3 regions of the Embleya sp. NPDC008237 genome follow, and region 1 is predicted to be linked to each of the others. Evidence: riboswitches for the same ligand, from Rfam matches in the RefSeq annotation. Region 1 holds a riboswitch; each other region holds the start of a gene.
What was found. Region 1 has a riboswitch for cyclic di-AMP ahead of ACFZBU_RS22150 (NlpC/P60 family protein). Riboswitches for the same ligand answer to the same signal wherever they lie in the genome.
Positions count from the first base shown of each region.

Region 2: it holds a riboswitch for cyclic di-AMP, as region 1 does, so the genes downstream of both, ACFZBU_RS15205 (transglycosylase family protein) here and ACFZBU_RS22150 (NlpC/P60 family protein) in region 1, are expected to answer to the same signal.
Region 3: it holds a riboswitch for cyclic di-AMP, as region 1 does, so the genes downstream of both, ACFZBU_RS36885 (transglycosylase family protein) here and ACFZBU_RS22150 (NlpC/P60 family protein) in region 1, are expected to answer to the same signal.

Region 1 covers NZ_JBIBGL010000008.1:232,646-242,083, forward strand. Annotated here, with positions in the region: gene ACFZBU_RS22120 (peptidoglycan DD-metalloendopeptidase family protein) at 1-1,306, shown strand, start outside; gene ACFZBU_RS22125 (glutathione S-transferase family protein) at 1,377-2,294, shown strand; gene ACFZBU_RS22130 (hypothetical protein) at 2,360-2,863, opposite strand; gene ACFZBU_RS22135 (PspC domain-containing protein) at 2,929-4,218, opposite strand; gene ACFZBU_RS22140 (PspC domain-containing protein) at 4,352-5,608, shown strand; gene ACFZBU_RS22145 (LuxR C-terminal-related transcriptional regulator) at 5,605-6,285, shown strand; gene ACFZBU_RS22150 (NlpC/P60 family protein) at 6,382-7,494, opposite strand; cyclic di-AMP (ydaO/yuaA leader) riboswitch at 7,504-7,686, opposite strand; gene ACFZBU_RS22155 (hypothetical protein) at 7,982-8,338, shown strand; gene ACFZBU_RS22160 (NlpC/P60 family protein) at 8,509-9,438, opposite strand, start outside.
Region 2 covers NZ_JBIBGL010000005.1:324,111-333,548, reverse strand. Annotated here, with positions in the region: gene ACFZBU_RS15220 (MMPL family transporter) at 1-1,255, opposite strand, end outside; gene ACFZBU_RS15215 (MarR family winged helix-turn-helix transcriptional regulator) at 1,358-1,840, shown strand; gene ACFZBU_RS15210 (glycerophosphodiester phosphodiesterase family protein) at 2,046-3,110, shown strand; gene ACFZBU_RS15205 (transglycosylase family protein) at 3,313-4,590, opposite strand; cyclic di-AMP (ydaO/yuaA leader) riboswitch at 4,623-4,856, opposite strand; gene ACFZBU_RS15200 ((Fe-S)-binding protein) at 5,302-6,489, opposite strand; gene ACFZBU_RS15195 (FAD-binding oxidoreductase) at 6,486-7,871, opposite strand; gene ACFZBU_RS15190 (IclR family transcriptional regulator) at 8,028-8,801, shown strand; gene ACFZBU_RS15185 (fumarylacetoacetate hydrolase family protein) at 9,380-9,438, shown strand, end outside.
Region 3 covers NZ_JBIBGL010000018.1:49,959-59,396, reverse strand. Annotated here, with positions in the region: gene rfbC (dTDP-4-dehydrorhamnose 3,5-epimerase) at 1-14, shown strand, start outside; gene galE (UDP-glucose 4-epimerase GalE) at 148-1,116, shown strand; cyclic di-AMP (ydaO/yuaA leader) riboswitch at 1,541-1,762, shown strand; gene ACFZBU_RS36885 (transglycosylase family protein) at 1,767-3,101, shown strand; gene ACFZBU_RS36880 (PIG-L family deacetylase) at 3,340-5,373, opposite strand; gene ACFZBU_RS36875 (NlpC/P60 family protein) at 5,527-6,675, opposite strand; gene ACFZBU_RS36870 (hypothetical protein) at 6,911-7,231, shown strand; gene ACFZBU_RS36865 (hypothetical protein) at 7,548-8,354, shown strand; gene ACFZBU_RS36860 (hypothetical protein) at 8,344-9,438, shown strand, end outside.

The sequences.
Region 1 (9,438 bases):
CTCCTCGGGATACACCGCGGTCCCGGCCTACGACGCGTACGGCCGGGCGGACGGGTACGACAGCGGCGCGCACACCGCGGTCACGGGCGAATACGCCACCGGTACCGGCTACGACGCGACCGGCACGTACGGCTACGCGGCGGTGGCCGACAGCGGCGCGTACGACGCCTACGGCACCGACACGCAGACCCGGACCTGGGCGGGCACCGACACCGCGGTCCAGACCGCGCCGGCCACGCCGTACGTCGACCCGTCCTGGGACGGCGGCTCGAACACCGGTATGTGGTACGCCGCTTCGGACACCGCCGCGTGGGAATCCGACACCTGGTTCTCCCCCGTGCCGGCGCGCGACGACGCCGACATGTGGTCCGGTGGCAACCGCTCGACGACGGACCTGTTCGACGACGGCGCGACCCGCGCGCCGGTCGAGCCCGCCTTCGATCCCGGTGACCATGACGACAGCGTGCCGGCCCCGACCGACAACGGAACCGAGGCGGACGACCCACGGGTCGAGCCGGTACGGGTCGAGCGGGTCGAGCGGCGGGAGAAGCCGGCCAAGGACGCGAAGCCGAAGGAAACCGCCGACAAGGCCCGGATCAAGCGCAAACGCGCGTTCCCGCTGACCGCCGGCGCACCGCTCGCGGTGATGGGCGCGGCCGCGATGGCCGTCGCCGCGGTCGGCGGCCTGCACACCGCGGGCGCCGAGACCAAGGACGCGGACCCGGTGGCGGGCGGCGAGGACCTGCCGCTGATGTCGCCGATGGACAAGCAGTTGATGGACCTCCAGGTCGGCGCCGAGGACTTCGCCGAGCGCGCCGGCCGGGCACAGACCCGGATCTCGCTCCAGGAGCGCCAGGAAGAGACACAACGGGCCCAGGAAGTCGAGCGCAAGCGCCGGGAGTCCCTCAGGCCCAAGTACGTGCTTCCGGTCGCTCAGCGCGGCCTCAGCGCCTATTTCGGCTCGTCCGGCTCCCGCTGGGCGCACACGCACACCGGCATCGACTTCCCGGTCGACCTGAACACCCCGGTGGTCGCGGTGATGGACGGCGTGGTCCGCACCCAGTTCAACACCGCCTACGGCAACATGGTGATCCTGACCGGCAAGGACGGCACCGAAACCTGGTACTGCCACCTGACCCGGGCCAAGGTCCGCTCCGGCCCGGTCAAGGCGGGCGACGTGATCGCCTACAGCGGCGACACCGGCAACAGCACCGGCCCGCACCTGCACTTCGAGGTCCGCCCCGGCGGCGGCGCCCCGATCAACCCCCTCCCCTGGCTCCGGGCGAACGGCCTGGACCCGACCTGACGGCGGGCGCGTCGGGCCGGCGTCGGCTCGGAGGCCCCCGATCCGGGGCTCGGCGATCTACCGTGGACGCATGACCACTTCCGATGCGCAGTTCACGGCCGAGTCGGGCAGGGGCGGAGAGTTCGTCCGGCAGGCCAATCGGTTCACCGGGCGACCCGAGCCGGAGGCCGGTCGGTATCGGCTCGTCGTGTCGTTGGCGTGTCCGTGGGCGCATCGCGCGGTGATCGTGCGGCGTCTGCTCGGGCTGGAGGAGGCACTCGGGTTGTCGATCGTGGATCCGATCCGGGACGAGGCCGGGTGGCGGTTCACCAATCACCCCGACGGGCGCGATCCGGTCACCGGTCTGGCGTTCCTGGCCGACGCCTATCGGGCCAGTGACCCGACCTACAGCGGCCGGGTGACGGTGCCCGCGATCATCGACCTGCGCTCCGGCCACGTCGTCACCAACGACTACCCGCAGATCACCCTCGACCTCTCCACCCGCTGGACCGCGCTGCACCGCGCCGGCGCGCCGGACCTGTATCCGGAGCGGCTGCGCGCCGAGATCGACGCGATCAACGCGGACGTGTTCCGGGACGTGAACAACGGCGTGTACCGCTGCGGGTTCGCCACCACGCAGGAGGCGTACGAGGCCGCGTTCGACGCGCTGTTCGCCCGTCTGGACGCGCTGGAGGAGCGGCTGGCCGGGCAGCGCTACCTGGTCGGCGACACGATCACCGAGGCGGACATCCGGCTGTTCACCACCCTGGTCCGGTTCGACGCGGTCTACCACGGCCACTTCAAGACCAACCTGCGCAAGCTGACCGAGTACCCGGTCCTGTGGGCCTACGCCCGCGACCTGTTCCAGACCGAAGGCTTCGGCGACACGGTCGACTTCGACCACATCAAGCGGCACTACTACGTCACGCACGACCGGATCAATCCGACCGGCATCGTGCCCAAGGGGCCGGACCCGGCGCTGTGGCACACGCCGCACGGGCGCGGCTGAAGCGAGCACGACACGGAGCGGGGGCGGGCCGTCGGCCCGCCCCCGCTCCGTGCGTCGCCCGGCGGCTACTTGGTCAGGTCCACGGTCGGCGGCCCCGGATCCTCGGGGTGCTCGTCCTCGACCACCGGGTCGACGACGACGCCGGCCTCGGCCTCGACCACCGCGACCGCGTACGGCTCGTCCTCGGCCGCACTGGACGCACCCGGGTGGGTTTCGACCTCGCCCGCACCCGGCGCGCCCGGACGGGGCCGGTCCCCGCCCGCCGCACCGCCGCCCGGGTACGACTCGACCACGGCATCCCCAGCCGCGTGGGGCGCGGTCGGCGCGAACGTGGTCGCGGACGCCGGTCGACCCATCGCCGCCGGCGCGGGTCCACGCGACGGCAACATCGCCCACAGCGCTCCCGCGAGGCCGGCCAGGCCCACGCCGATCGCCGCGGTGGCCAGTGTCCACTCGGGGCGCACCGTCAGCGTGCCGGACGCGCGCAGCAGGTAGGCGATCGCGATGCCGGCGAAGACCGTGCCCGCGATCAGCGCCATCGGGTCGAAGCGGTACCTGTTCGGCCTCATCGGGAATCGCCCTCCATACGGGTCACGCTCGTCCGCCGGGTCGTTCGGGGTGTCGATCGACGCGCTCATCGCGGCTCCCGCCCGTCGTCCCCGTCCAGCACCTCGACCTCGCCGACGCCGACCTTCAGGTCGAGCGTGATCGTGCCGCGGCCGGGCCCGACCTGCGGGGCGGTGGTCTCGATGCGCTCCGGCCGGTAGCCGTCGTCCCGGCCGGTCGGCGTGCGCACCCGACCGAGGTCGACGCCGCCCTTGAACACCACCGTGACGTCGTCCGGCACCCAGACCTGGATCTGTCCGGCGCCGATCCGGGCCTTGACCGTCGCGCTGCCGCCCGGCCCGAGATCGAGCCGGCGCAGGTCGATGTCCATCGCGCCCACGCCCAGGTGGTACGAGGTCGGCAGTGCGGCGACCGTGGTGGGCCGGTAGGTGCGCTCGCCCGACGGACCGGTCAACGGCACGCTGATCGCGGTGATCGCGGCCAGCATCGCGGTGAGGGCGAGCGCGGGCAGGATCAGCAACCGCGCCCGGCCGAACCAGCTGCCCGCGAGCAGACCCAGGCCCACGATGCCGAGCAGGATCGCGAGCGTGACGGTGAACGTCACGTCCACGGCGCCGGTGTGGTCGAGCACCCACAGCAGACCGCCGGCCATCGTGGCCACCGACAGCGTGGCCAGGGACACGTACGAGCGCGGACGCCTGGGCCGTTGCGGAGCCGGCGGCGGCACGGGCCGATCCTCGCCCCCGGACGCCGCCCCCGCACTCGCACCCGGCACCTGCCACCACATCGGCGGCCCGGGCACCGTCGCGCCGTCCGGCCGGACGTCCACCTGGGCCGGTGCCGCCGCCATCGCCGCGGCCCCGGCCGCGCCGACGGCGGCCTGCTGCTTCTTCTTCGTGTCGGACCACACCATGAACAGCACCACGGCGGTGATCATCAGCAACGGGACGGACCGGCCGAAGCCCGAGTCCAGGTAGGTGAAGAACAAGGCGACCCCCATGACGGCGACCACGGTGGCTGCCGACGCCCCGTAGTCGAACTTCCCGGAGAGGATTCGGCGCAGCATCGGCTGCTCCTCCCCGCGGGCCGGGATCAACAGCCAGCCCAGGCTGTACACCAGTACGCCCACCCCGCCGAAGAGCGAGAGCACCGCGAACACGATGCGGAAGATCACGGGGTCGAGGCCGAAGTGTTCGCCGAGGCCACCGCACACGCCCGAGACCATCCGGTCCTCGGTGCTGCGCAGCAGTGGGGGGCGAATCGTCGTCGTGGGCGCCGCGGACGACCCCGCAGGGCCGCCCGGGGCGCCGCCGGCCCGGTCGCCGGCCGAGATACCGGGTTTCATGTCGTCGTTCATGGGTCCATCGTGGCGCCCGCGGAGCCCGCTTCCCATCGGGCTCCGCCCTGGCGCACCCCTGGTTCGACCCTGAGGACGAATCAGGGTCGGGCCCTGATGCGTACGCTCTTGCCGGCGTGTGACGATCGGTCGTGTGACCGCCGTTTACCCCCCGCCCGCCGCGCCCGTCCGGCCCGCGCCACCGACTCCCCGGCTCCGCCGCGCCTCCTCCCACCGGCTCGCCGGCGGCGTCGCGCGTGGCCTGGCCGAGCACCTCGGCGTCGAGGTGCTGCTGCTGCGGATCGCCTTCGTCGCACTGGCCTTCTTCGCGGGAATGGGGATCGCGCTCTACGCGGCGTTCTGGGTCTTCGTACCGCAGGGCGGGGCGGCCCCGGCCGGGCGCGAACGCGGGCGGGAGCGGCACCAGGCGCTCGCGATGATCATCGTGCTGATCGCGGCGACCATGCTCACCGGTGTGGGCGCGACCACGAGCGGGACCAAGGTCGGCGACTGGATCTGGCCGCTGCTGGTGGCCGGTCCCGGCGTGATCCTGTTGTGGCGCCAGGCCGACGAGTCGCAGCGCAACCGGTGGTTCTCGCTCGACGGCCGCAGCCGGGTGGCCGGCGCGCTGCGCACCGTCGTCGGCGCCGTGCTGGTGCTGGCCGGCCTGGTGTTCTTCTCGTTCGGCCGGGGCGGCATCGGCGACGCGCTGGCCGCGATGCGCGGGGCCGGGCTGCTCCTGGTCGGCCTGCTGGTCATCTTCGGGCCGTATCTGCTCCGGCAGACCCGCGAACTGGGCGTCGAGCGCCGGGCCCGGATCCGGGCCCAGGAGCGGGCCGAGGTGGCCGCGCACGTGCACGACTCGGTGCTGCACACGCTGACCCTGATCCAGCGCCAGGTCGAGGACCCGCGCGAGGTGGCCCGGTTGGCCCGCGCCCAGGAGCGCGAGTTGCGCGCGTGGTTGTACCGCCCCGACGGCGAGGAGCCGGACCGCACCTTCGCCGCCGCGCTGCGCTCGACCGCGGCCGAGGTCGAGGACGCGCACGGGGTGTCGATCGAGGTGGTGTGCGTGGGCGATTGCCCGGTGGACGACAAGCTGGCCGCGCTGGTGGCCGCCGCCCGCGAGGCGATGGTCAATGCGGCGAAGTACGCGGGCGGAGCGGCGATCGCGGTGTTCGGCGAGGCCGACGAGGACACGGTCACGGTCTTCGTGCGCGACCGCGGACCCGGTTTCGACCCGGAGACGGTGCCCGCCGACCGGCTGGGTGTGCGAGAGTCCGTGATCGGGCGCATGCGCCGCAACGGGGGCGCCGCGCACATCCGCAGCGAACCCGGTGAGGGCACCGAGGTCGAGCTGGAGATGCGCCGCGCCGACGCCGGCCGGGCCGCTGTGGGAAGGACGAACACGTGAACGCCACCGAGAGCAGCACGGAGCACCCCGAGGGGACGGCCGCCCGTACCCGGGTGGTCCTGGTCGACGATCACCGGATGTTCCGGACCGGCGTGCGCGCCGAGATCGGCGAGGCGGTCGAGGTGGTCGGCGAGGCCGACGACGTCGCGAGCGCGGTGGCGGTGGTCACCGAGACCCGCCCCGAGGTGGTGCTCCTGGACGTGCACCTGCCCGGTGGCGGCGGGGTCGAGGTGCTGCGCCGGTGCGCGTCGCTGATCCCGGCCGTGCGCTTCCTCGCGTTGTCGGTGTCGGACGCCGCCGAGGACGTGATCGGGGTGATCCGCGGCGGGGCCCGGGGCTACGTGACCAAGTCGATCACCGGCGACGAGCTGATCCGGGCGATCGGCCGGGTCGGCGAGGGCGACGCGGTGTTCTCGCCGCGCCTGGCGGGCTTCGTGCTGGACGCGTTCGCGGCCACCGACGTGCCGCCGATCGACGAGGATCTGGATCGACTCACCCAGCGCGAGCGCGAGGTGCTGCGGCTGATCGCACGCGGCTACGCGTACAAGGAGATCGCCCGGCGCCTGGTCATCTCGGTCAAGACCGTGGAGACCCATGTGTCCGCCGTACTGCGCAAGTTGCAGTTGTCCAACCGGCACGAGCTGACCCGCTGGGCGACCGACCGGCGACTGGTCTGACCCCGACGCACGCGGAGCACGAAAAACGACGGCGTCCTCCTCCGGAACGGGTCCGGGGGAGGGCGCTGTCGAGGTCTCTACGCGCGACCGGTGACTCTAACCGGGTCGAACGGCCGCGTAGAACGGCATCGAGCCCACCGGTGCGTAGGTCACGTTCTTGCCCGGCCGCGGGGCGTGCACGATCTGCCCGCCGCCGACGTAGATGCCCACGTGCGAGTTGTCCGGGTAGTAGAACACCAGGTCGCCCGGCTGGAGCGCGTCCTTGGAGATCCGCGGACCGTCGTTGACCTGGGTCCAGGTGGTCCGGGTCAGGCTGACGTTCGCGGCCTTCCACGATGCCTGGGTCAGCCCGGAGCAGTCGTAGGAGTCGGGGCCCACGGCCCGGGGCGAATACGGCTTGCCGATCTGGGACTTCGCGAACGCGACCGCGGCCGCGGCCCGGCCGGACACGGGGACATTGGTCGCCGGCGGCGGCGTGTCCGGCTTGTCCCGCGAACTGCGGTCGTTGCCGGTCCGCGTCGTGTCCGCGTTGCCTGCGTTGCCCGTATTGCCCACGTGCTCGTCGGAGTCGAGCACTTCCTTCTTCTGCTGTTCGGTGAGCGTGTTCAGCAGCCGCTGGGCCTCGGCGAGCTTGGCCTGGATCTCGGTCTTGTTCTTGTTCAGCTCGGTCCGCAGCTTCTCCAGCTCGGCCAGCTGTGCAGAGGCCTCGGTGCGGTCCTGCTGGAGAACCCGGGCCTGCGCCGCGATCTGCTTCAGCTTGGCGGCCTGCTGACCGTCGAGCTGGGACATCATCTGCGACTTCTGCAGGAAGCCCTCGGGGTCGCCGCTGAGCGCCAGCGACAACGACGGCGGCAGGCCGCCGCTGCGGTACTGGTTCGCCGCCAGGACACCGATCTGATCACGCAGAGCGTTCAGAGCGGTTTGTTCCTCGGTGATCCGGGCCTGCGTCTGGTTCGCGGTGCCCTGCTGCTTGGTGATCTGCTCCTCGACGCCATTGGCGGCGTCGGTGGCCTTGATCACGTCACTGTGCAGCCGGTTGACGCGTTCCTTGGTCTGCTGGAACGACTGCGCGGGATCCGCGCTCGCGGTGCCGGCGAAGGTCATCACGCCGGTCATCGTCGCGGCGGCCGTGACCACGGTCGCTGCGGTACGCACGGCGGTGCGCGGCTTGGGCTTGCGGTGCTGCCCGGGTCGACGTTGGGACGCCACTGGTGGCGAGTCTCCTTCCTCGGCCGCCTACCGGGTTAGCTGACGGGTTCGGGCGGAAGAAGGCGCCCTACGGTGCCGAGGCACCGATTCACCCCAGGGACTGCGAGGGTCCCCGGTTCCGGCTTCCCATCACAATGACGGTGGTCACCCACCGTCACCGAAATGCGTCCCCGAATTCGGCGGTGGCGATCGTGTCGACCGGGTGGCCGACGTCGAGCCGATCGCCTGTCGCAGAACACTAGTCACAGGAGTGTCACGGCCATCACCACCAACCTTCGCATTGCCAAATCTTTACCAAATTCGCCGTTTCCTTCTCCGTGTATCTCGGGATAAGCGCGCGGATTCCCGAAAGTCGATCTTGGGACGATTTGGCGACTGTTGATCACGTATAACCCGCCGGAGAGTCATCGACCCGTGCCGGCTAGGCTGCCGGGCAACATTCGCGGCATCCCGGTGCCGCGCGACGGTCGACGAGGAGTTGTACGACGTGGACGTTCTGCGGCAGATCCTGCTGGTCCTGCACATCGTGGGCATCGCGTCCCTGCTCGGCGGCTTCCTCACCCAGATGTCCGCGCTGCGCACCGGCGACGGGCGGATCGTGCCCGCGATGACGCACGGCGCGCTGACCATGCTGGTTACCGGCCTGGCCCTGGTCGGCGTGGTCCAGGCCGGTCCGGACAAGGACGTGGACAACGCCAAGATCGGCACCAAGCTGGTCATTCTGCTGGCCATCCTGCTGCTGGTCTGGGGCAACCGCGCCGCGGACCGGGTGTCCTCCAAGGTGCTCGGCGCGATCGGCCTGCTGACCGTGGCGAACATCGCCATCGCGGTCATGTGGACCTGAGACCCCGCCGACACCGACTCCGCCCACCGCCGGCACGAGCCGAACCGCCTGGGCGAGCGACGCAGGTCGGCGGTCCGAGCGACGCCGCACCCGGTACACACGACGGCGCCCTCCACGCGGAATGAATCCGCGGGAGGGCGCCGTCGAGGTTTTTCGGGCGACCGGTGGATTTACCCGGGTCGAATCGCCGCGTAGAACGGCATCGAGTCGAGCGGCGCCTCGGTCACGGTCTTGCCGGGACGCGGGGCGTGGATGATCTTGCCGCCGCCGATGTAGAGGCCCACGTGCCGGTTGTCCGAGTAGAAGAACACCAGGTCGCCCGGCTGGAGCGAACCCTTCGCGACGCGCGGACCGTCGTTGACCTGGGTCCAGGTGGTCCGGGACAGCCTGACGCCCGCGGCCTTCCACGACGCCTGGGTCAGCCCCGAGCAGTCGTAGGAGCTGGGCCCCTCGGCGCCCGACACGTACGCCTTGCCGATCTGGGCCCGCGCGAACGCGATCGCGGCCGCGGCCCGACCGGACGCGGGGATGTTGGTCGCCGGCGGCGTCTCCGCCTTGTCCCGCGAGCTGCGGTCGTTGCCCCGCGTGGTGTCGCCCTCGTGCTCGTCCGAGTCGAGGACTGCCTTCTTCTGCTGTTCGGTGAGCGTGTTCAGCAGCCGCTGGGCCTCGGCGAGCTTGGCCTGGATCTCGGTCTTGTTCTTGTTCAGCTCGGTCCGCAGCTTCTCCAGCTCGGCCAGCTGCGAGGAGGCCTCGGTGCGGTCCTGCTGGAGAACCCGGGCCTGCGCCGCGATCTGCTTCAGCTTGGCGGCCTGCTGACCGTCGAGCTGGGACATCATCTGCGACTTCTGCAGGTAACCCTCGGGGTCGCCGCTGAGCGCCAGCGACAACGACGGCGGCAGGCCGCCGCTGCGGTACTGGTTCGCCGCCAGGACACCGATCTGATCACGCAGAGCGTTCAGCGCGATCTGTTCCTCGGTGACGCGAGCCTGCGTCTGATTCGCGGTGACCTGCTTCTTTTCCAGCTGATCCTCGACGCCGTTGGCGACGTCGGTCACCTTGACCACGTCACTGTGCAGCTGGTTGACCTGCTGCTTGACCTG
Region 2 (9,438 bases), on a different contig from region 1:
CCTGCCGGGACTCGGCCGACCTCGGCAGTTGGCGGTCGTCGCCGGTGCCGAACTGCACGCCCAGGAAGGGCAGTCCGAGGGCGACCAGGAGGCCGGTGGTGAGGACGGCGACGATCGGCGCCCGGTGCATGATCGCCTGCGAGAGGCGATACCAGCGGCTGTCGCGCACCGCGGTCGGCGCGCCGCCGGCGCCGGCGCCGGGCCGCAGTCGGCGGCCCAGTCGGCGCAGCGGTGCGCGCAGGTCGCCCCGGTCCACCCGGGTGCCGAGCAGGACCAGTGCCGCGGGCAGGATCACCAGCGCGCCGAAGGCGGCGAGCAGCACCACCGGGATGCCGGCGTAGGCGAACGACCGCAGGAAGTACTGCGGGAAGACCAACATCGCGGCGAGGGAGACGGCGAGCGTGAGTGCGGAGAAGACCACGGTGCGTCCGGCGGTGTCGAGCATCACCGCGACCGCGCGCGCCGGCGGGGCGCCGGCGGCGAGTTCCTCGCGATAGCGGCGGACCACGAACAGGCCGTAGTCGACGGCCAGGCCCAGGCCCAGGACGGTGGTCAGGTTCTGCGCGAACACCGATACGTCGGTGGTCGTGGAGACCAGCCGCAGCACGGCGTTGGTGCCGACCATGGCCAGGATGCCGACGCCGAGCGGCAGCAGGGCGGCGACCAGGCTGCCGAAGACCAGGATCAGGATCAGCAAGGTGATCGGCAGGGCGATCAGTTCGGCCCGGACCAGGTCCTCGGAGATGGTCTTCTGCATGTCGTGGCGCACCGCGACACTGCCGCCGAGTTCGACGGTCAGGGCTCCCCGGGTGCCGCGGTAGTGCGCGGCCAGGCGTTCGAACGTGTCCGAGGCGGCGGTCTCCTCGCCGCGGATGTGGGCCAGGACCAGGCCGTGCCGGCCGTCGGCGGTGCGCAGGGTGGGGGCACCGTCGGTCCAGTGGGAGAGCACTCCCTCGACGTCCGGTTCGGCGGCGAGGCGGGCGGCCAACTCCCGTGCCTGGGTGGTGACTTCGGGTGCGTCCAGGGGGCGGTCGGCGCCGACCAGGAGGACCAGGTTGGGTCGGCTGCCGGGGAAGTCGTGGTCGAGTGCGGTCGCCGCGCGGGCTGAGGCCGAGTTCGGGTCGACGGCGCCGCCGCCGAGGAGGTGGTCGCCGACGCCTCGACCGAGCAGGCCGGCGCCGATCAGCAGGAGCAGGGCCGTGAGCAGCAGCAGTCGGGGTCGGGCCGTGGTCAGGCGGGCCAGGGCAGCGAACATCGCCGAACCCTTCCGTAGAGTCGATGGATCGTATGTGGAACATACGATATGCATCGCCTTTCGTCTAGAAGACATATGATCGAGGACCGCTAATATGTGGCCATGACGGACCGACCGAGCACGGGGCGGCCGCCGATGGGAGCTCGGACCGGATACCGGCTGGTCAAGCTGGCCGATCTCCTGTTGGCGCTCGCCGATCAGACGCTGGCCACGCTGGGGGTCAAGGCCAAGCACGTACACGTGCTGGAGACCCTGCTGGCCTACGAATCGTTGTCCCAGCAGGACGTCAGTCGGCTGCTCGGGATCGACCCGAACGTCCTGGTCGGCCTGCTCGACGATTTGGAGGCGCGCGGCTTCGCCGAGCGTCGGCGCAACCCGCACGATCGGCGCCGGCACGTCGTCCAGGTCACCGACTCGGGGCGGGAGTTGGTCGCGGAGAGCACCCGGCTGCTCGGTGATGCCGAGGACGCGTTCTTCGCCGTCGTCTCGGAGCAGGAACTGCAGGTCGTGCACGACGCGTCGGGCCGGCTGCTGGCCGCGCACCGGCCCGGCTGGACCGACAACGGGTCCTCGATGGGCTGCTGAACGGCCCTGCGGGCGCCTCGACTTCGGTTCTCGGGCGGATCGCATCGGCGGTTGGTCGGCGCCGCCCCGGTGGGCGACTTCGCCTCCGCTTCGTCTCTTCTTCGCCGGAACGCCACGGCCCGACTCCCCGCGCATCACGTTGCGCGGGCCAGGGTGTGGGCGTCGACGGTCGATCGTCGTCGACCGGAGCGAGAAGGAGACGTCCATGTCCGGATGGAAGACCGTCACGGCCGCGGTCCTGGCCGGGGCCGCCATCGTCGCCGCCCCGGGAGCGGCCGCCGCGGCGGACCGCCACGGCGGTCACCACCGCAAGTCCTTCGACCTCCAGGCGCACCGAGGCGGACTCGGGCTGACCGTGGAGAGCACGCTCGCGTCCTTCGCCAAAGGCTTGGACCTGGGCGTGTCCACCCTCGAACTGGACGTGCAGATCACCGAGGACGGCCGCGCCGTGGTCACCCACGACCGCAGGGTCGACGGGCGCAAGTGTGCCGACACCGAACCGGTGCGGGCCGGCGACCCGGAGTTCCCCTACGTCGGCAAGTACGTCAACACGCTCAGCCTGGCCCAGATCCGCACCCTGGACTGCGGGTCGCGGCAGTTCCCCGGCTTCCCCGCGCAGACCACCTCGCCGGGCGCCCGAATGCCGCTGCTCACCGAGGTGTTCGACCTGGTCGAGCGCCGGCACGCGCGCGGCGTGAAGCTCAACGTGGAGACCAAGGTCGAGGCGGGCGCGCCGCAGGAGACCGCGCCGCGCGAGCAGTTCGTGCAGACCGTGGCGCGCGAGGTGCGCCGGGCCGGGCTGTTGCGCCAGGTCACCATCCAAAGCTTCGACTGGGGCGCGCTCAAGCGCATGCGAGAGGTCGAACCGCGGCTGCCGCTGGTCGCGTTGACCAACTACGACTTCCTCCAGGTCGGCAAGCCCGGCGCCTCGCCCTGGCTGGGCGGCCTGGACATCGACGACTTCGGCGGCGATCCGCTGCGCGCGATCGCCTCGTTCGGCGCCACCACGTTCTCGCCCGTGCACGGCTTCCCGCAGAACGGCAAGGTCACCGACCCGGACTACCGCCCTTACGTGACCCGGGAGATGGTCGCCCAGGCGCATGCGAGGGGCATCAAGGTCGTGCCGTGGACCATCGACGACCCGGCGACCATGGCCGAGCTGATGGACGCCGGCGTGGACGGTCTGATCACCGACTACCCCGATCGGGCACGGGAGTTGCTGGCCGCACGCGGACTGCCGCTGCCCAAGCGGTACCCGGCACGCGGCTGATCGACCCGGCCCGCGGGGCTTCGGCGTGCGCGGGGATCTCGGCGTCCGCGGGGCTTGGCGGTCCGCCGGGGTCTCGGCGTCCGCAGGGGTGCGGACGCGCACGTGGGCCGGGCCCGTCGACGCGTGGTCGACGGGCCCGGCCCTTGTACGGCTACCGCAGAGTGGCTGTCGCCGTGCGGTTACTGCCTGAGTGACGCTCGGATCAGAGGTTGACGCCGTGCGCGCGCAGGTAGCTGACGGGGTTGATGCCGCTGCCGTAGTTCGGGGTGGTGCGGATCTCGAAGTGCAGGTGCGGGCCGGTCACGTTGCCGGTCGCACCGGAGAGGCCGATCTGCTGACCGGTGCTCACCGTGGCACCGGCGCGCACGCCGATGCTGGACAGGTGCGCGTACTGCGAGTACTTGCCGTCCGCGTGCTTGATCACGATCTCGTTGCCGTAGGCGCCGCCGTTGCCGGCCTTGACCACGGTGCCCGAGGTGATCGCCTTCACCGGGGTGCCGGTGGAGGCCACGAAGTCCTGGCCGGTGTGGCTGCCGCTGGACCACATCTTGCCGCCGACGCCGAACGCGGTGCCCAGCGAGCCGCTCACCGGAGCGACGTAGCCGGACGCGTTGACCGCGGTGCTGCCGGCCTTGGCGGAGGACGCCTTGGCGGCGACCGGGGCCTTCTCCTTGACCGTGGTCTTCGGCGCGACCTTCACCGACGCCGAGGGCTTGGTCTCGGCGACGGTCTCGGTCTTGGGCGCGGCCTTCGGCGCGACCTCGACCTTGGCGGCGGCGGTGGCGGTGGCGGCGGACGCCTTGGCCTTGCCGGACAGCGAGAGCTTCTGGCCGACCTTGATGAGGTTCGGGTTGCCACCGATCACGGAGCGGTTGTCGGCGTACAGCTTGTGCCAACCACCTGCGATGTCCTTGTCGGCGGCGATCTTGGACAGGGTGTCACCCTTGACCACGGAGTACGAGGTGGTGGTCGACGCGGGCTTCGCGGCGGCCGGGACGACCTCGATCTTCGGGGCGGCGGCGGTCGCCGGCTTGGACTCGACCGGCTTCTCGGCGACCTTGGGGGCGACCTTGATCGAGGTCTTGGCCGAGCCGGAGGACTTGGTGGTCGGCGAGACGGCGGGCTTGGCGCCGCCCTTGGTCAGACCCGCCGGGCCGGAGGTGTTCGGCCAGGCGCCGGGGCCCTGCACGGCCAGGACCTTCTCGGCGATGGCGATCTGCTGGTCCTTGGTGGCCAGGTCGGCGCGCGGGGCGTACTGCTGACCGCCGAACTCGTTCCAGGTGCTCTGGGTGAACTGCAGGCCACCGTAGAAACCGTTGCCGGTGTTGATGTGCCAGTTGCCCGAGCTCTCGCCCATGGCGACCTTGTCCCAGGTGGAGACCGAGGCGGCGTTGGCGGTTGCGATACCGGTGATCAGCGGGGCGGCGACGATGGCGCCGGCCATGCCGAGGGTCAGCGCGAGGCGCGTCTTCTTGGGCATGCGGGCAGGGGTGATGAACGACTGCACGAAGATTTTTCCTTCTCCCACGCCTACGAAGTGAGCTGTCGGATTCGGGCTGGAGAGTCTCGCCCGGCCGTGTTCGACCCTCGAATGAGAGGGACGGGCACGGCTTCACCCCAAGCCGTCCGCATGGGCGCCTGTGTCACAGACGCCCGGGACGGCATTCCACTTGGTTCCCCCGCTCCTGCCTTTCGGGTTTCGTACCGTGGCCTCGCTCCGGCGGCAGGATTCGGCGAACCGGGAGACCATTTCGCCGAGCACCGGACCGGTGTGGCGAAGCACCAAGCTACGCACACCCCCGGCGCGGAACCAAACATCACGATTCGCCGAAACCGAAGAATCGGGTCTTAAGGGTGGAATAACGGGACTTAAAGTCCCGAACTCCGTACGCATTGTGCCCAAAAAGCTCACTCACCGTCGTCCGGGGAATCACGGCGGGTGAGAATCCGGGAAACTCGGTTCACGGTGCGTGCGAGTTCCTGACGAACGGTATGCGCGATGTGACGTGCGTCATGCGCCATCAAAGTATTGTCCGAATTACCCCTGTATGTCCGGTGCTTCTTCAGGTCGAGCCTGGTGTCTCTCGTGCCTGCCGCATCGGGCCGGCGGCGGGAGCCCGGACCGGGTACGGCGCACGCGGCTCCCCCTATGAAGTTGCGTGCGCCGCATCGGGCCCCGGCTCCCCTGGCCTCAGCCCGCCATCGGGTCGCCGGTCGCGGGGGTCGGCGGCGCGTGGAATGCGGTGAGGAACTCGGCGAGGTGCATCGCGCGCACCCGCGACCCGCGCCGACGCAGGCCGGTGCGCAGTTGGCGCAGACAGCCGGGGTTGACCGCGATCACGACGTCGGCGCCGGTCGCCTCGATCGCGTCGAGCTTGCGGTCGAGGATGCGTCGGGACGCGGCCGGCCGCAGCAGGGCGTACGTGCCGGCCGCACCGCAACATTCGGCGGCGCCCGGGGTCTCCACGAAGTCGGCCACCCGCGCGAGCAACGCCCGCGGCTCGCGCCAGACGCTCAGGCCGTTGCGCAGGTGGCACGAGTCCTGGAGGGTGACCTTGATCCGGTGCCCGGCCGGCGCATGCGCGGTGAGCGTGGCCGGGTCGATCGCCTCGGAGAGTTCGGCGACCCGATCACGGCCGATGACGTCGGCCAGGTGCGCGGCGCAGCCGCCGGAGGTGGTGACGATCCGGCCGGGCAGCCGCTCGCCCAGCCGGCGGGCGAGCACGCGTCCCTTCTTCAGCTCGCCGTTGTGCGCGTGCAGCGCGCCGCAGCAACCCTGGTCGTCGGGTACCGCGAGGCCGGGCAGCAGGGTGCGTGCGGCGCGGGCGACCTTGGGGAACATGGCCCGTTCGAAACAACCGAGCATGAGCGAGGCACCCGCACCCGTGTCGGGGGCGGGCGCGGGTGCGGAGGTGCCGGACACGGAGGACGCCGGCGGTGCCGCCGCGGCCCGCTCGGCCCTTCGTCCGGACCTCGCCGGATCGTGTTTCGCCCTCCCGGCCGGCAGCACGAAGCGCCCCCATCCCATGACTCGCACCACCGGTGGCATGCTCACCACGACGGTCAGCAGCCGGGCGAGCGGCGGCCTGCGCCGGCCGCGCCACTGGTGCTCGCGCCATTGTTCGAGCAGCGAGCCGTACGGGACGCCGGCGGGACAGACCGGTTCGCAGGCCCGGCAGCCCAGGCAGGCCGAGGACTGTTCGAGCAGGGTCGGGTCGTCGGCGTCCAGACGGCCGGTCTCCAGGGCGCGCATCAGGTTGATCCGGCCGCGCGGCGAGGACGCCTCGTCCCCGGTCTCGGCGTAGGTCGGGCACGCGGGCAGACAGAAGCCGCAGGAGATGCAGCGGGAGAGTTCCTCGGGATCGAACACACCGGTCATGAGCCGAGCTTTCCGGGATTGAGGATGCGGGCGGGATCGAAGGCGGACTTGATCCGGCGCAGCAGATCCAGTTGCTCGTCGCCGAGCTGGGCCCGCAGGTGGGGCAGCTTGGCGGCGCCGACGCCGTGTTCTCCGGTGATCGTGCCGCCCAGTTCGATCGCGGTGCGGAAGATGTCGTCGAAGGCGGCGTGGGCACGCTCGATCGACTCGGTGTCCTGCGGGTCGGCCACCACGCAGGTCGGGTGCAGATTGCCGTCGCCGGCGTGGCCGAAGGTGGCGATGGTGACCGCGTGCCGGTCCGCGATGGCGTCGATCCGGTCGACCATCTCGGCGATCCGCGGGCGCGGGACGGTGGCGTCCTCCAGGATGGTGAGCGAGCCGAGTCGGGACAGCGCGGGCAGCGAACAGCGGCGCGCGGTGAGCAGCGCCTCGGCGCCGGCGACGTCCTCGGCCAGGGTCCACTCGCTTGCGCCGGCCCGGTCGCACAGGTCGGCCATCCGGGCCAGGTCGCGGCGCACCGCGTCCGGAGCGCCGTCGTCGCCGAACAACAACAGTGCGCCCGCGTCCGTACGCAGGCCCAGGTGGGCGAAGTCCTCGACCGCGCCGATGCAGCGCCGGTCCAGGAACTCCAGGGTCGCGGGAACGATGCCGGCGGAGAGGATGTCGGCGACCGCACGGCCGGCGTGGGCCAGGTCGGGGAAGTAGGCGATGCCGGTGCCCGTGTCGGCGGGCGCGGGCAGCAGGGCCATGGTGATCTCGGTGATCACCGCGAGGGTGCCCTCCGACCCGGTGAGCAGCCGGGTCAGGTCGTAGCCGGCCACGTCCTTCCACAGCCGGCCGCCGGTGCGGATCACCTCGCCGGTGGGCAGCACCGCCTCCAGGCCCAGCACGTAGTTGCGGGTGACGCCGTACTTGAGTCCGCGCAGTCCGCCCGCGCACGTGGCCACGTTGCCGCCGACGGTGGATACCGTCCGGCTGCCCGGGTCGGGCGGGAACAGCAGGCCGTGTTCGGCGACGGCGCTCGCGAGTGCGGCGGTGGTCACGCCGGGTTGCACCACGGCGAGCAGCTCGGCGGGGCTGACCTCGCGGATCGTGTTCATCCGGGTGGTGACCAACACGATGCCGCCGTCCAGGGCGACGGTGGCCGCGCACAGGTTGGAACCGGCGCCGCGGGGGACGACCGGGATGCGGTGCTCGGTGGCCAGCCGCAGTACCGCGGCCACCTCGGCGGTGTCGGCGGGAAAGACCACGGCGTCCGGGAGCCGGTCGAACAGGGGCGTGGCGTCGCGCGCGTAGGGCACGAGATCACCGGCGGCGTGCCGGACGTGTTCGGCGCCGACGATCGCGGCCAGGCGGTCGATCAGGTCCGTGGACAGGGGCATGCGACGTGCTCTCTCTCGGGTGGGCGGGTAAGTCCGCGCATCGTTTCTCCTCCGTGGGCTCCGATGAGCCGGGACGGTATCAGCGTTGCGCAAAACGGTCTATCATTCCGCTGTACGGAACGACGTCCCATTATCGCCTCGTGCCCAGGGGGTACCTTGACCGGCAACAGCGATTCGCCCGTGATCAGCGTGGATCGGGCCCTGCGGATCCTGATGCGTATGGGGGAAATGCCCCGAGGCATCACCCTGGAGGAACTCGCGGGTGATCTGGACCTGCCCAAGAGCACGCTGCACCGGCTGCTCGGCGCGCTCAAGTACCGGGGTTTCGCCGCCCAACCCGAGGTCAACGGCCCGTACTTCATCGGCAGTCGGCTGCTGGCGACCGCGTTCCGCTTCCACGACGACATCGACCTGCGCTCGATGGTGCATCCGCTGCTCGCGGAGCTGCGCCGGGTGACCGACGAGACCGTGCACGTGGCGACCCTGGACGCCGGCGAGGTGGTCTATCTGGACAAGGTCGAGGCCTCCGGGGCGATCAAGCTCTCGTCCGTGATCGGCGGCCGAAATCCCGCGCACAGCACGGGAGTGGGCAAGGCCCTGCTGGCCTGGACGTATCCGACGGACGAGGCGCTGCGGGCCTGGGCGGCGCCGCGGCTGCCGCTGCGCGCGGCGACTCGGCACACGGTCACGTCGGTGCCGAAACTGGCCGCCGAGCTGGAGGAGGTGCGGGCCCGCGGGTACGCGACCGACCTGGAGGAGAACGAGGTGGGGCTGCGGTGTGTGGCGGTGCCGCTGTTCCTGGGCCGGTCGGCGCCGGTGGCCGCGATCAGCGTGACCGGGCTGAAGTCGCGGATGACCTCGGCGCGGATGGCGGAGCTGGCCGAGGCACTGCGCTCACGCGTTGCGGAATGGGCCGGCGCGGTCGGTTAGGCCCTGTCCGGCGGATCTCGGCGGCCCCACATGATCCACCGGACAGGATCCGGACCGTCCCGCGGCCGAGGTGTCTCACGTGCCGGATCGGTCGAAACGACCCACCCGGCCGCGCCTCGGGTTTGCCGCCCGCGCACCGGCAGCACACCCGAAACCGTACCCACCGTGCGGCAACCACCCTGCACGGTAAGTGAATTACCCGAGACCCCCGAACCGGCAACTCGCCGGTTCGGGGGTCTCTTGACATCTTCAACGGCCCGTTGTTTTACTCACGACACCACATGGAATTGCGTTCCGCCAGACGGAATCACACTAACGAGGAAGTGGAATGAGGCCGGCGACAGTGGAGCACGACGGGCGGCCGGTGGCCGTGGTCGAGCGCGACGGCGGGCTGTATCGGCTCGACGGGCCCGGCGAGGGCACGCTCGCCGCACTGGTCGCGGCCGGTCCCGAGGCGCTGCGCGAGGCGGCGCTCGACGCGACCCGCGAGATCGAAGCCACCCGTTACCTGGCGCCGCTGCGCCCCGGCAAGATCGTCGCGATCGGCCCGCGACCTGCAATTCGGCGACGGCCAGTGGGTGCGCGGCAAGAGCCTGGGCACCTTCTGCCCGCTCGGGCCGGTCCTGGCCACTCCCGA
Region 3 (9,438 bases), on a different contig from region 1:
GCGGCTCCGCGTAGTCGGGGGTATCGGCGTCCGGTCGCCTGCCGAGGGCCCACGGCCGAGCATGGGCTCGGCCGTGGGCCCTCGGTCGGTACGGGCGCCACGGTCGGCGAACCGGCCCGGCACCGTTCGGCTGGGTAGGGTCGGGACATGAAGTGGCTTGTCACCGGCGGTGCCGGATACATCGGGACGCATGTCGTGCGGGCGCTGCTCGCGGTCGGCGAGGACGTGGTCGTGGTGGACGACCTGTCCTCGGGCACGCGCGAGCGGGTGCCCGAGGGGGTGCCCCTGGTGGTCGGCTCGGTGCTGGATCGGGTGCTGCTCGACGAGGTCTTCCGGGCGCACGCGGTGGACGGCGTGGTGCACATCGCGGGCAGGAAGCAGGTCCCCGAATCGGTCGCGCGCCCCCTCTTCTACTACGAGGAGAACGTCGAGGGTCTGCGCACCCTGCTGGCGGCCATGGTCGAAGCCGACGTCACCCGGATCGTGTTCTCCTCCAGCGCCGCCGTGTACGGCATGCCCGACGTCGAGCTCGTCGACGAGGACACCCCGTGCGCGCCGATCAACCCGTACGGCGAGAGCAAGCTCGTCGGCGAGTGGATGATCGGAGCCACCGCGCGCGCCCACGGGATCTCGTACGCCTCGTTGCGCTACTTCAACGTCGCGGGCGCGGGCGCGCCGGAACTCGCGGACAGGGGTGTGTCCAACCTCGTGCCGATGGTCCTGGAGAAGTTGACGGCCGATCAGGCGCCGGTGATCTTCGGGGACGACTACGACACGCCGGACGGCACGTGCGTGCGCGACTTCATCCACGTGCTGGACCTGGCCGAGGCGCACGTGGCCGCCACCCGTCGACTCGCGAGCGACCCGGACGCGCGCCTGGTGCTGAACGTGGGTCGCGGCGAGGGCACGTCGGTGCGCGAGATGGTGGAACTCATCGGCGAGGTCACCGGATTGCGCGACATCGCGCCGGAGGTCCACCCGCGACGCGCGGGCGACCCCGCCCGGGTGGTCGCGAGCGCCGACCTGATCACCACCGAGCTGGCCTGGAAGGCCCGGCGCGGCACGTCGGACATGGTGCAGAGCACGTGGGCCGGGTGGCAGGCGCTGCGCGGCTGAGCGGCGGCGGAGCGCACGGCGCCGAGTCGATGGGCCGCTCGGGTCGAGTCGGCGGGCGTGAAGTCGCTTGGGACAAGTCGGACATGCGGCATATAGCCTGTGGGGTGAATCACGCCCGGCGCGGGTGCGGGCATGCACCGCGATGGGCATGGGCGTTTCCGCGCGACGCTACGCGCGATGCCGATGTGACGAGCGGGACGTAGGTGATCGTTTCCGGACCATCTGCATGCACCGCAACCGGGAACCACTGTCACGCAAATCCGATGGATCCGGCACGGAACGCCAACTGCGGTCCTTTCCGTAAGGGATCATCTACATTGCGCTCATCCGCAAATCGGATATTCGACCTCTATCCGACACGGACTTGTGATCTACGTCCGAGCCTGCTTAGCGTTCGATCCGTCCGTATCCCACACGGACCCCGATCGCCGGTACGCCGAATCCTGTCGCCGGCCGTTCGGGAGGCTGACGAGCACCACACGACAGGAGCGGGGGAACCACAGGTGAACCGCCGCGAACGGCCCCGATCGAAACGATCGGACGCCGCGAACGGCTTGGGGTGAAGCCACGTCCTTCGGGATGTGGCCGGGCTATCGATCTCCGGCCCGAATCCGACAGCTCACCTCGTAGGCGTGGGAGAGGATCCAGCAATGCTGTCCGGAACCGGGCGTCATCGCCGTCGCAGCACCAGTAGGACCACGCGTCTGATCGCCGCGGCGGGTGTCGCCGGAGTCGGCGTCGCCATGCCGATCATCGGCGCGGGCACGGCCCAGGCCGCCTCCGTGAGCACCTGGGACAAGGTCGCCCAGTGCGAGAGCACGGGCAACTGGCAGATCAACACCGGCAACGGCTTCTACGGTGGCCTGCAGTTCACCCAGAGCACCTGGAACGAGTTCGGCGGCACGCAGTACGCCGCGCGGGCCGACAAGGCGACCAAGGGCCAGCAGATCGCGATAGCCGAGAAGGTGCTCAAGAGCCAGGGCCCCGGTGCCTGGCCGGTGTGCTCGGTCAAGGCGGGCCTGACCCGAGGGGGCGCCACCCCCGACGTCGACACCGGCTCCTCGGCCGGCAAGACCGCGCCGAAGACGGCGCCCAAGACCGAGACTCCCAAGGCCGAGACCCCGAAGAAGACGGTCGCCGCGCCCAAGATCGAGGTCAAGTCCGAGGCCCCCAAGGCCGAGGCTCCCAAGACCGAGACCCCGAAGACCGAGCCGGTCGCCACGTCGGACTCCGCCGCCACGTCGTCCTACGTCGTGGTCGCCGGCGACACGCTCTCGAAGATCGCCGGCGCCGCGCACGTGCCCGGCGGTTGGCCGAAGCTGTACGAGGCCAACAAGAGCGTGGTCGGCGAGAACCCCGACCTGATCTTCCCGGGCCAAAAGCTCACGGTCGACGGCAAGGCCGCGCCGACCACCGCCAAGACCGAGGCCGCCGCGCCCAAGGTCGAGGTGCAGAAGCCGGAGACCCCCAAGGCCGCGCCGAAGGTGGAGACCAAGCCGGCCGCGCCGAAGACCTCGGTCAAGACCGAGGCCGCCAAGAGCGACGCCAAGCCCTCCGCGAGCACCGAGAAGGCCTCCGGCGCCTACGTCGCCCCGGTCTCCGGCGCCACGCTCACGTCGAGCTTCGGCGCCGGCGGCTCGCGCTGGTCCAGCGGCAGCCACACCGGCCAGGACTTCGCGGTCTCGACCGGCACCACGGTGCGCGCGGTCACCTCGGGCACCGTCGTGTCGGCCGGCTGGGGCGGCGCGTACGGCAACGAGGTCGTCATCCGGCACGCGGACGGCAAGTACACCCAGTACGCGCACCTTTCCTCGATCTCGGTCAAGGCCGGGATGAAGGTGCAGACCGGCCAGAAGATCGCGCTCTCCGGCGCGACCGGCAACGTGACCGGCCCGCACCTGCACTTCGAGGTCCGCACCACGCCGAACTACGGCTCCGCGGTCAACCCGATGACCTGGCTGCGCAGCCACGGCGTCAGCGTCTGATCCACCGCTCTCCCGCGCCGTCCGGCGGGCGTTCCCTTCGGGGAGCGCCCGCCGTTCGCATGTTCGGGCGGGTGTCCGCGCGGGTGCCGCCCACGGCGGGCCGGATCGTAGCGTCGGGACGGCCGAGAGGTGCCCGACGTGCCGTCGAGTGGGCCGCATGGTGCACAGCCCCCCGTCGTAGCCGGCCGTACCGCGCACGGCGTCCCGTCGGAACGGCCGGGCGCCGCCCGCAACATCGTCAGGAAAGCCGTGCGGTGCGCAGCGCCCCGTCCGGTCCGAGCCACAGAACCACCGGCTGTCCGGCGCCGTCCGTCGCGCCGGTGGGACCGACCGCGACCGCGTGTTCGTCGAGCACGATCGGCGGCCCGGCCGCGCCCACCACGACCGGACGGCCCTCGGCGTCCCGGGTGCAGACGGCCGTCGTGCCGTCCGGCCGGCGCAGCGGGTACAGCGCCTCGTGACCCACGCCCGCGGTGCGCGGATCACCCGGCGTCCAGGCGCCGGGCCCGACTTCGACCACACTCGCGATCTCCGCCGTGCCGGCCCGCCGGTGCGCGATACCGACCCGGCCGTCGGCGCCCACCCACGCCGCAGGCGCCCCCACCGGCCGCTCGGCCGCGATCGTGCCGGGCGGGCCGGACCGGTCGCCGACGAAGTCCCAGTACCGGATGCCCTCGCGGGCCGTGCCGAAGACGGTCACCCGGCCGTCCGGGCGGGTCACCGCACTCGGCCCCTCGACGATCTCGCCGCCGCCCAGGTCCTGCCAGTTCGACCACTCCTCGCTGCCGGCGGGTCGGAAGCGGGTGCTGATTCCCTTGTCCCGATTGCGCACGAACAGATGCAGCCCGCCCGCGCCGTCGGCCCGGACCACCGGTGTGCCCGGGCCGCGTTCACCGTCGTCGGGGCTGCCCAGGCCCCGCCACGGGCCCAATCCGCCGCCGGGTGTCGTCTCGGTCGCGGTGACGATCTCGAACCGGTCCCGGTCGGAGCGCCGGGCGCCGCCGATCCGTAGCGCGAAGACCGCGATCCGGCCGTCCCGCGTACGCACCGCGGCCGGTCCGGGCGCGAGTTCGCCGTCGCCGGGGCCGGGCATGGACCGCGCCGGGGTCCAGACCGCGGCGCCGACGCCCTCCTGAGTCCATCGGGTGATCCGGCCGCCGAGCACGGCCCACGCGGTCAACCGGCCGTCCGCCCCGAGCACCGGCCGGGGACCGGCGTCCGGAAAGCGATACGTGGTGCTCTGCGGCCAGTTGGTCCGAGCGGCGGTGTCCCGCACCTTGAGGTCGCCGCAGTCCACCCGTCCCGGGCAGTGCCGCACCCGGTCGGTCCAGCCGTACACCCGGGTGATCTCGTCCTTGCGCTCGCGGGCCGCCGGCGCGAGATTGTGCGGCCAACGCTCGTTGTAGTAGCCCCGGTAGGCGATCGCCGCCGCGCTCGCGGCCGGCCGCGCGGCGTTGTACCGGCGCAGCGCCTCCCAGGTGAACTGCGCGGCGGCGGTGTGGTCCTGGTGGTCGGAGACGCCGCCGTTGTCCGAGTGTGCGGGGTGTGCCCCGTCGTGCCGCTGTCGATCGGGGTCCGGGTCGAGCGTGCGCACCACGGTCGGCGTCTGGGCCCGCATCAGGTCCGCGAGCGAGTCGATCAGGCCGTCCCGGGTGTAGGAGTACGGTCCGCCGGCCGGCTCGTCCCGGGCGGCCAGCGTGTCGAGTTCGCGTTCCCTGCCGTTCCACAACGTGCGCAGCCGCCCGCGTGCGCCGATGCCCTCCTCCTTGCGCGTGTTGAGGAACACCAGCTTGATGTTCGGGGCGTCCACCAGATGGTCGAGTTCGGCGTGCGCGCCGTCGCGCAACCGCACGCTGTGCCGCTCCCAGCGCGCCGCGCGGTCGCCGAGGGCCATGAACGCGTACGCGGCGCGCGCTCCGTTGTTGCGCGCTGCCGCGTACGCCTGCGGATCCGGGCGCCCGCCGGGGCCGTTGCGGCCGTCCGCCTCGCCCGCGGTGAGGAAGACCGTCACGCTGTCCGTGCCGGTGCGCACCGCCCGGTCGACGTCGGGGTTCATGAAGAAGAGGTCGTCGTCCTGATGCGCGACCACCTGCATCACCGCACCGGTCGTGCCGGGCCGCGGTGCCAGGGTCTCGATCCCGATCGGCGAGGTCGGCGCGTGATACGGGGGCGAGCCGTACGGCCCGGTGACCTTCACCACCGCGAGCGCGAAGCCGAGCGCCAGGACACCGACCACCGCGGTGAACCTGCCGGTGCCGGGGATCATCGCCATGTCGGCTGGGACCTTTCTGCCGTCGCGGGCGAACCGGCCTCATCATCGCCGGTCGTCGACCGCGCCCCGGACCCGGCACACCCGCACCCGGCGCGCCCGGCACGGTGCGCCCGGCACGGTGCGCCCGGCCCACGCGCCGGATCGCCGCGGCGGTCAGCGCGCCCGCGCGCCGCCCGTTCCCGCGGTGCGCGGCTCGGCCGCGGCGGGCAGTCGGGTCGGCACCTTGCCGCCCCCGGCCGGGGTGCGGCCGGGGTCGGCGGCCGGACTGCCCGCGCCGGAGTCGTTGTTCGCCGAACCGGGGCTGCGGTCCGGCAGCGACTTCGCGCCCTCGGGGGTGACCCGGGTCGCGCCGATGTAGTCCGGCTTGTCGATCGGACCGAACTTGATCACCGTTCCGGTGTAGGGCGCGTGGATCATCTGGCCGTTGCCGACGTACATCCCGACATGGTGGATGCTGCGCGGGTCGCGCAGGTCGGTGGCGAAGAACACCAGGTCGCCCGGCAGGAGTTGGTCACGCGAGGGATGCCGGCCGGCGTTCCACTGGTCGTTGGCCACCCGGGGCAGCTTGATGCCCACGGTTTCGTAGGCGGCCTGGGTCAGCCCCGAGCAGTCGAACCGACCGCCGTCGGCCGCGGTGCCCTCGCCGCCCCACAGGTACGGGGTACCGAGCTTGGTCTGCGCCCAATTGACCGCGCCCGCCGCGAGCGCCATCGGCTGCAGCGGGGTCTGCACGACGCCGAAGCTCTGCTCCAGCGAGCGGATCGACTTCACGTAGTCCTGGGTCTGGGTGTACGGCGGGATGCCCTTGTACTGCATCACCCGGTACGCGCCCGCGTTGTACGCGGCGAGCATGTTGTTGGTCCGGTCGCCGGGCACCGAGGCGACATATTTGGCCAACGAGCAGTCGTAGCGCGCGGCGGCCGGGATCGCGTCGGCCGGATCCCACGGGCTCGACTTGCCGTCGCCGTTGCCGTCGGTGGCCCACTCGGGCCACGTGGTGGGCATGAACTGGGCGATGCCCTGGGCCCCGACGTTGCTCAACGCGGTCGGGTCGAAGCCGCTCTCCTGGTAGAGCTGCGCGGCCAGCAGCGCCGGCGAGATCTCCGGGCAGAGCCTGCCCCACTTGTCTATGGTCGCCGCGTACGCGGCCGGCACCGTGCCGGGCGCGAGCGACATCGTGCCGCCGACTCCGCCCTGGCTGCCGGATGCGGATTGCATCGCGCCCACGCCTACAGTGAGAAGACCGACCAGACCGAAGGGAATCGCGAATGCGATGCCACCGGCCACCCAGGCTTTGCGCATCGCAGGCACCCCCGATTCTCCGCGACCGGGACGGGGTCGCGACGGACACTCCGAGCACATTGTGCGCGCCACGATTGCTCAGCGCAATCACCCGTGATACACACAGTGAGCAGACACACTTGCCGAGGTGGTAGCCCGATCGGCTTCCCCACAGCACAATAAACGAACGACCCACTCCTCCAGTCGAATGCGACCGGAGACAACCAAAAGCCCGACCTCGGGGGCGGTGAACAACGTGTTTCTTGGCGAAGGCAACGGCAACGGCAACGGCGACATCAATACGATCATCGGCGGCATAGCTCCGAACTGGGGCCCGTTCGCAAGGCTGGGCGGCGAAGCCCGGATCATGGTCGAGGTGATCATGGCCGTGGCCCTGCTGCTCTGCCTGGCCATTGCGATCTGGGGCGCGGCGAAACAGCGCATAGGGGCCACCGCGATGCGCGACACGTTCAGCGCGGAGCAGGGCAAGGGCCTCATCATCGCCGGCCTGACCGGCGTCTTCATCATCGGATCGCTCGGGACGCTGTTCACGATTGTGTACGGAATGGCGATCTAGACCGATTCGCACCCTGCCGTCCCCAAGGTGGCGAATCCCGTGGTGTTTTGTCCCGGGCGCGGCGCACTCCGGTGCGCCGTGCGCCCCGAAACCGGAATGCCCCATTCCGCATCCGGGGCAGAGCAGCAATTCCGGTTCCTTTACCGGACAATCGAGCCTGTGTTCACACGACAGCGCGGTGCCACCGGAATGACTTCCCGTCTGGGAAGATCGTTCCGGCTGCAACCGAACCCGGCGGCGCTCCGCCCCCGGGGACTGTGTTGTGCGCGCAGGTCGCCCGTATCTTCCGGCCTGCCGCGGTGAGGGGGGACAGGCCATGAGCGACGAGGAACCCGCCACGCGTACCCGCCTGCCCAGACCGACCTCCTCGCCGGAGAGTCCGGAGCCCAGGCGCAACCCCATACTGTCCGGGATCGGCGTCGTGGTGGTGATCGCCGTGGTCATCGTGTCCCTGCTGTTCGCCGCCAACCGCTCCGACGACGACGGCGGCTCGACCGCCAAGGACGCCGGGCAGACCTCCACGGCCGCCGAGGCATCCGGCGGACCGCCGCTGTCCGCCGCGCAGTTGCCCGAGCGCACCGAGTCGGGCGTGCCGGTCGGTTACCCGCAGACCGCGGAGGGCGCCCAGTCGGCCGCGGCCAACTTCGTCGTCGCGTACGGCTCGGACCGGATGTTCCGGGCCCAGCCGCGGGCCGCGATCATCACCACGATCACCGATCCGGCGATCCGCGACGGTCTGCTCGCGCGCGTCGACCAGGCATTCCGGGCACAGACCGCGACTTTCGGCCTTCAGCCCGACGGGAACCCGCCCAAGGGTCAGACCTTCGTTTGTCGGGCCGTGCCGATGGGCACCAAATCCGTTGCCTTCACTCCCGCTTCGGCGACCGTGGAGGTCTGGAGCGTGGGCGTGGTGGGCATGGCCGGGACCGGTTCCACCAAGCCGGTGGCCGAGGCGTGGAACACCACCACGATGAAGCTGTCCTGGGTGAACGGCGATTGGAAGCTGGTCGAGTTCAGCCAGAAGGAGGGCCCGACTCCGGTCTCCGGACTACAGGATCCGTCCAGCGCCAACGACATCGCCAAGGCCGACGGGGAGTTCGGGGAATTGCGCCATGCACGCTGACCGGGAACGCCGCAGCCCTCGCAACCGATTCCTGACCCTCGGCGGGACACTGGCCGCGGTGCAGGCCCTCCTCGTGCTCGGTGCCACGCGCGTGTGGGCCGAGCCGACACCCGGCGCCACGACACCGCCGGCCGGCACGCCGAGCGCGACCGCACCCGCGAGCAAGCCGGAGTGCGACCTGCTCACCGGCCCGGCGAAGGACATCTGCAACAACGGCGGTCCCGGCGCCCCGGGGACCGGCACGCTGGGCACGGTCACCGACCCGCTCGGCTCGATCGCCAAGGGCTGTGCCGACGCGGCGACCTGGATCATCGACAAGCTGGCCGGCGCGGTCAACGACACCACCCAGGTGGACTTCACCAACCCCGGCTTCCTGCGCCAGTACGCGGTGGTGTTCGCCGCGTCCACGTTCCTGACCCTGATCCTGTGGATACTGGCCGTCGCCAAGCGCGCCGTGCGCGGGGTCCCGATCGGCACCGCGATCAGCGAGGCGATCGGCTACCTGTGGCTCGCGGTGATCGCGTCCGCGTTCACCCCGTTGATCCTGTATTTGGCCGTCTCGATGACCGACGCGATCACCGCGGCCATCGCGACCGGCACCCAACAGGACACCAACAAGTTCCTCGGCGGCTTCTCCAAGGCGCTCGATCCCGCGAGCGATCTCGGCGGCGGACCGGTGATGCTCATCTTCGTGTCGCTGCTCTCGATGGCCGCTGCGGCCGTGTTGTGGGTCGAACTCCTGGTCCGGGCGGCGATGTTGTACGTCGGCGCGATCCTGGGCACGGCGGTGTACTCGGGCCTGGTGGACAAGGCGATGTGGCACCACGTCCGACGCTGGGCCGGGATCATGATCGCGGTGCTGCTGGCCAAGCCGGTGATCGTGATCGTGCTCGGACTGGCCACGGCGGTCACCGCCGGCGGCAAGGACGACGCGTTCTCCTCGGTGCTCTCCGGCCTGGCGATCCTGTTCCTGTCCATCTTCGCCAGCGTGCTCATCTACCGCTTCGTGCCCAGCATCGGCGACGACATGGCCGCGCTGCACAGCAGCCGCAAGGCGATGCAGTCGGCCGGTCCGGCCTCGATG